Regions from separate parts of the Pseudalkalibacillus sp. R45 genome, predicted to be linked through region 2. Evidence: riboswitches for the same ligand, from Rfam matches in the RefSeq annotation. Region 2 holds a riboswitch; each other region holds the start of a gene.
What was found. Region 2 has a riboswitch for S-adenosylmethionine ahead of msrA (peptide-methionine (S)-S-oxide reductase MsrA). Riboswitches for the same ligand answer to the same signal wherever they lie in the genome.
Positions count from the first base shown of each region.

Region 1: it holds a riboswitch for S-adenosylmethionine, as region 2 does, so the genes downstream of both, ACTWQL_RS23830 (YezD family protein) here and msrA (peptide-methionine (S)-S-oxide reductase MsrA) in region 2, are expected to answer to the same signal.
Region 3: it holds a riboswitch for S-adenosylmethionine, as region 2 does, so the genes downstream of both, metX (homoserine O-acetyltransferase MetX) here and msrA (peptide-methionine (S)-S-oxide reductase MsrA) in region 2, are expected to answer to the same signal.

Region 1 is NZ_JBQQCL010000030.1:20,821-23,091, forward strand. It holds SAM riboswitch class I at 645-748, shown strand; gene ACTWQL_RS23830 (YezD family protein) at 859-984, shown strand; gene ACTWQL_RS23835 (STAS domain-containing protein) at 1,129-1,962, shown strand; gene ACTWQL_RS23840 (TraR/DksA family transcriptional regulator) at 2,165-2,271, shown strand, end outside.
Region 2 is NZ_JBQQCL010000001.1:339,094-341,364, forward strand. It holds gene ACTWQL_RS01775 (SGNH/GDSL hydrolase family protein) at 1-560, opposite strand, end outside; gene msrA (peptide-methionine (S)-S-oxide reductase MsrA) at 683-1,153, opposite strand; SAM riboswitch class I at 1,275-1,396, opposite strand; gene ACTWQL_RS01785 (small, acid-soluble spore protein, alpha/beta type) at 1,552-1,749, opposite strand; partial or broken gene fabG (3-oxoacyl-ACP reductase FabG) at 1,941-2,271, opposite strand, start outside.
Region 3 is NZ_JBQQCL010000006.1:175,843-178,113, reverse strand. It holds gene ACTWQL_RS12890 (O-acetylhomoserine aminocarboxypropyltransferase/cysteine synthase family protein) at 1-284, opposite strand, end outside; gene metX (homoserine O-acetyltransferase MetX) at 320-1,399, opposite strand; SAM riboswitch class I at 1,496-1,607, opposite strand.

The sequences.
Region 1 (2,271 bases), on a different contig from region 2:
CAAGCTGGCGGCTTCGTAAGCAATACACCGCACGAAGGAAAAGCGATTGCTTTTTCGAGGAACTAATGGCTCAGCCTACGGCTTGGCTTTGCCAAGTTTTCTTTATTTGGTCCTCAATAGGAAATGACCTTTCATAGAAAAATGGATTTAAGCTCCCTTTATGATCAGGTTGTAAAGGGTCTCATGTGCTCCTTGCCAAAGTGCGCACTGTAAAAACGTTTAATCCACATTTTCAACCCCTCTTTTAAATCTCCAATAATCTATTATTTCAGAAACGGAAACAATTCGAGTAGAAGGGAGTTAAGAGTAAGTACGGTAACTGATTCACACTGGCACGACCGAGGAGTCGTAAGGACGAAAGAGAGGAAGGGCTTTCGTTGTTTGAGTTATTTTTAGCAAATCATATGGGTTGTATAGTGGATACACATATGTATTGATACATCGCTATCCACCAGTTTAAGGAGCATGGATCTCGCTGATGTGAAGTTGTTTGATCTCACGGAATGACTTTTCCAGCGTTACATATTTCATAGTATGGCAAGTGATTAATTCATACTATACCAATAGGAATTTATGGCTAAATTTCAATTTATGATTGACAGTCACTTTGATCATGCTGTAAAATTCAAAAAAATAAGTTGATTCACTTATCACGAGTGGCTGAGGGACTGGCCCTGAGAAGCCCGGCAACCTGCTTTTGCAAGGTGCTAATTCCAGCAAAATGGAAATCCATTTTGAGAGATAAGGTACATACACATTTGATGTACTTTTAATTAGGTCTCTCATTCTGAGGGGCTTTTTTATTTACCTTATCCGAGTACCATCCCAAAAGAGAGGAGAATAAGCGTGGCAAATGAATTGGAATCTATAACACCAAAATTGAACGAAATGCTGAAAACCATGAAATTCGGGTCTGTCACTTTGGTCGTACAGGATGGAAAAGTCATTCAAATTGAAAAGAAAGAAAAAGTGAGAGTGAAATAACAAGGATTTTACCAATGTGCTTTCCGAAGTTAAGACTGACTGGGTTTCTTGAAATAAAATTTGTCCTCAAGGTTCGATTAATTTAAAATAGGAAGAGAAAAAGAAAATAACACCTATTAAACGAATTGCGGAGGTCATGGCATCGTGCAGAGAAATAAAGAACTACATGATTTTCTTTTCAATAAAGCACCACAACTTACAGATGATTGGTATAACTCCCTGGATAAAAGCGATCCGACAGGTGTTTATTCATCTACTGATCCTGAAGTCATTCAAAAGTTGAAACAGCAAAATTATGAGTTTCATCTGAATCTGATTGGAATTTTTATAAAAGAAGAATCAGAGTTCTTCAAGGATTTCGAGGAATGGGTGATTGCTACTGCGAGGGATAAGGAACACATTGAAACACCGACACATTTTGTCATGAGGGAATTCATACGTGTACGGAAACAATATTTGAACCTAATTAACGATTTTGTAGCAGCCTCTCCAGGTAAATATACAAATGAACAAATCGATTTGTGGAAAGATATGATCATAAAAGAATTTGATATTGCTATGGTTCGATTTACAGAGGAAAAGAATAACTATCTGAATGATCAGTTGATGGCTCAAAAAGCGATGATCAATGAGCTTAGTTCTCCTGTGATTGATTTATCTCACAATGTTGGCCTGCTCCCGATTGTCGGCGACATCGATACGCATAGGGCTAAGGCGATTCTTGAAATTACCTTGAAGCAATGTGAAGAACGGAATATTGAACGGTTGTATATTGATTTATCGGGTGTTTTCATGGTGGATACCATGGTCGCACACGAAATATTCCAATTGATCTATTCGTTACGGTTGTTAGGTGTTTCTACGACGTTATCGGGAATACGTCCTGAAATCGCACAAACAGCAGTGCAATTGGGCATCGATTTTGAGAATGTGAAAATGACCTCTAAATTGTCGATTGCATTAACGGAAGATGATTGATGTTCAATTTTATAGCAGGTTTCAATAAAAGGCGCTCACTAAGCGTCTTTTTTGATTTTGATTTCTCCGAATTCACTCCCATTCCGCGCAAATAATGATTTAAACCGACTTGGTTCTAAATTGCCACAATTAAAAGGAGGTAACTGGAAGTGTGTTTACCTTCATCTGTGAATGGGAAAGGTTCAAAAAAGGAGGAGGAATCATGGCTTTAACTGATAAACAAATAGAAGATTTCAAATCACAATTACAAGAAATGAAAGAGGAAGTTTATCAACGAAATCAAAATAGAGAAGAAAACGTTGATTCTGA
Region 2 (2,271 bases):
TTAAACGCCTTATCATCCGTATTTGACGCATGGTTACCCGGTTCTGAGATATAGTTTGTCTGCATCGAACGGGGGTGCCAGGTTGCTGGTCCTGACTTCTCCTTAACATAAATACTTACAGCCAGTTTTTCATCACTTTTCACTTTAAACGGGATAGGGTCGCTAAATGTCCTTTTCCCAGCAGGAATTGTTACCTTTTGATCTCCTTCAAAAGTGACTTGCTTATCGGATTCAGATACGGTCTCTGCGCCATTTTTCACACGCGCAACATGTACCTCTTCAATCGTCAGCGGATCCGAACCAAACGTATTTGCCATTCGGATCCTCAACTTTTTACCATCCATATTCGGATTGATGATCATCCGGATTGTCTGATCTTCAAAACCTTGCTTCGACACGCCGTCTTTCCCAGGTTGTTGCATACTTGCCGTCCAAGCACCAACCCAATCTCCTTTACCCTGCTTGCTTCCATTTGAAGAGTCAACATCAAACGCAGCAATACATAATGAAAGGAAAATGATGATTCCAGTTGCGAGAATAAAGTATTGTAAACGTAACATAAAAAACCTTGCCCCTCTTAATGATGTCGTTTCATACTCCTAGAAGAGATTATTCGACATCAATCTACCCGTTGTTGGGGATAGTGAAACAAGGTTAATATATATGCCATTCTTATCCAATCTTACATACCACAAGCGACGGCTCCATTCTTCTGTAAATACTTCTGATGATATTCCTCAGCGTCATAGAAGGTAGGAGCTTTTTCAACTTCAGTCACGATCGGAAGCTTGAATACAGCTTTTTCCGTCAATACTTTGATCTTCTCTTCGGCTATATCTTTTTGATTGTGATTTGTATAAAAAATGACTGAACGATATTGATGTCCAATATCAATACCTTGCCTATTCCGTGTGGTCGGGTCATGTACTTCAAAGAATGTATTGAGTAGTTCATTATATGAAATCAAGGCAGGATCATATTGGATCTTGACTGCCTCCGCATGTCCTGAATCTCCAGTCTTCACTTGTTCATATGTCGGGTTTTCGACAGTGCCTCCAATATAACCTACGCGTGTTGAAACAACACCTTCAAATTTTTCAAAGAATGCTTCAACACCCCAAAAGCATCCAGCTCCAAAAATAGCTGTTTCCATGTCTCATCTGTCCTTTCAAAATAACGAAACTTCTATCGAGAGCTTTTCGCTGGTATCCATTGCAACGAAAAAACCCTTTTCTCATCCAGTAAGAAAAGGGTCGTATCTATTCGTAACGATCCTCTCATCTTCTAGGATGTTTAACCATCCTACAGGAATTGGCACCGTTCTCCTCAATCAAGCGATTGATTCGATGGTTGCCGGGCATCAAAGGGCCAGTCCCTCCGCCTCTCTGGATAAGAAGTTTTCATTATTCATTTTATTTTGATTATCATCTTAACACGTTTAAATGACGAAGTAAAGCAAGATTTTTGTATTTATTCAGTTTATGTAATGGCAACGTTTTTTGTAACGGCATTAACCTAAAAGAGACCGGTAAAACGGCCTCTTTCATAAAACTATTGCTGTTGTTTATTGTTGCTTAATTGCTGTTCGGCCATCCCGACTAGACGTTTAGTCATTTGACCGCCGACAGCACCATTTTCACGTGAGGTAGTATCTGCACCAGGTTGAATCCCCATTTCATTGGCGGTTTCTTCTTTCAGCTGCTCCATAGCATTTTTCGCACCAGGTACCAAAAGTTTGTTTCGAGCCATGATCCATCACTCCACACGATTATTTGAGTAATCCTAATTACTCACCTTTAATTTAACCTCCACTTCAGGTTCTGATTAAATGAAATCTTTCCTGTATCTTAAAATTCTGGAAACTGTGCATGCACGTCTTTGATTGATATTTACAGCTTATGGATAATCACACTCATTTTTTATATTCTAAAATATATGAATTAATTCTTTGGTCCACCAGCTACAAACAACACCTGACCATTCACAAAAGAAGATCTTTCATCTGCAAAAAACGTTACAGCATTTGCGATATCCTCTGGTTTTCCTACACGACCTACAGGTATACGCTCAACACTAGCTTCTACAAATTGTTCAAAACGAATACCTAGTCGTTCTGCAGTTTCTTTTGTCATTTCTGTTTCGATGAAACCAGGTGCGACAGCATTTACTGTGATACCGAATTTTCCTAATTCAATCGCCAACGTTTTCGTAAAACCTAACAAACCTGCTTTAGCGGTTGCGTAATTCGCTTGACCTCGGTTCCCGAGTGCA
Region 3 (2,271 bases), on a different contig from region 2:
GCAGCGGAAATTGCTGCCATGCCACTTGCGAAAGCCAGTCCAGCGATTCCACCTTCGAGCTCTGCTACCCGTTCCTCTACGACATTGACCGTTGGATTCCCAATCCGTGAATAGATATAGCCTTCTTCTTGCAGGCCGAAAAGATTTGCAGCATGGTCGGTATCCTGGAATTTGTAAGCGTTCGACTGATAGATCGGCAATGCTCTCGCTCCTGTCACTGGATCCGCTTCAAGACCTCCATGTACCCCAACTGTTTCAAAACGATACTTTTTCTTTTCACTCATCTCAATCACTCCTCATTATTATTTTTATAAATCACTTAAGCTTCTAATCTCGCATCCGCAACGGCTAATTGAGCCAATCGATTCTCTATGATATGCCCCCATTTCTCGAACTCTACCAGGAATCCATCATGACCAAATTTTGAATCCACTTCATAAAACTCAGCAGCACCGCCTAGCTGTTGGAGCTTTGTCACGAACTCCCGCATTTTTTCAGGCGGATAGAGCAAATCCCGTGTAAAACTGATTGCAAATACTGGCACATGAAGATGATGCATCGCATTTTCCAGACCGCCTCGCTCACGACCAAGATCATGGCTGTTCATCACTTCAAGAAGTCGGAGATAACTATCCGCATCAAAACGCTCGGTCAGCTTTTCTCCCTGATAGGATAAGTATGATTCAATGTCATAGGTGGACTGGCCATCTTTTTTGATATGATTCCGATCGAATCGCTCTTCAAAGAGCACGTCAGATCGGTAGGTGATCATGCCGATCATCCTCGCCAGACTCAAACCTTGTTTCGGAAGCTTCCCTTCACGCCAGGCTGGATCTTGCTGGATTGCCACACTCGAAATATGGTTGAATGCAATTGCGTAATCGCTGAACTGTGGTGTAACCGCAATCGGAAAGATGCTGTCGATGAAATCCGGATACATGGCTCCCCATTCAAGTACCTGCATCCCACCAAGCGACGCACCAATGACCGCTCTCATATGATTGATTCCCAGTATATTCAGAGCTACGAACTGCACTTCAACCAGGTCTCGAACTGTTAAAACAGGGAACTTTCCTCGATAAGTATCACCATCATCAGGATTCGTGGACGCTGGTCCTGTTGATCCGTTGCAGCCGCCGAGCACGTTGAATGTGATGACCTGATAACGTCTCGTATCGACATAACTGCCATCACCAGCTAAACCATGCCACCAGCCGGGATCTTCTTTTGTACCGACTGTGTATTGACTGCCGGTCAACGCATGACAGACCAGGATGACTGGGGCATTACGAGGACCGCAACGTTCATAGGCAAGCTCGATTTCATCAAGTTTTTCACCGGATTCCAGTGTGAAATTCGGGATTTGAACCGAGCCAGTTTTATAAAAAGAGTTCCCCACTGTCAGATGCCTCCTTTACTTGGATTTGAACATTTTTGCAAATTAAAAAGCCTCTCTGATAAAGACAGAGAGGCCAAATTATAAATACATTTGTCTCTCTCATCTTCCGAAGCGCACAAACGCTTCGCAGGAATTAGCACCTTTCAAACCGAAGTTTGATGGTTGCCGGGCTTCATCGGGCCAGTCCCTCTGCCTCTCTTGATAAGAGTTGAAAATCAATTTAATTTTTAAATTATTTGAATCTTAGCATGCTACAAAAAACGTGTCAATATCGAATTTCAGTTTTCGAGCAAGATTATTGGCGCTTGTCACCCTTGGCATTCCGCAGTTTTCAAGGTAGATTCTTGATCTTAATTGAGCTCAGAAAATTTATTTGAGGAAAAAAGAATGTGGGAGTTAGATCATCTTCATACACATACAAGAAACAAGAGAAAACGGCTGTACTCTGTCCGAATACGGCTCTTTTGGGACAGGAGACACAGGAAAATGCGGTACACTGTCCCATAACTGCTCTATTTGGGACAGGAGCTAGAGGAAAATGCGGTACACTGTCCCATAACCTTCTATTTGGGACAGGAGACTCAGGAAAATGCGGTACACTGTCCCATAACCGCTCTATTTGGGACTGTAGCTAGAGGAAAATGCGGTACACTGTCCCATAACTGCTCTATTTGGGACTGGAGCTAGAGGAAAATGCGGTACACTGTCCCATAACCGTCTATTTGGGACTGGAGCTAGAGGAAAATGCGGTACACTGTCCCATAACCATTCTATTCGGGACAGGGGCAAGAGAACAAATCGAAACCCTGTCTCGAAACAGCTTAAATAAAGGACACGAAAACACACGTAAACTGCCTCAATTCGACCTCCTA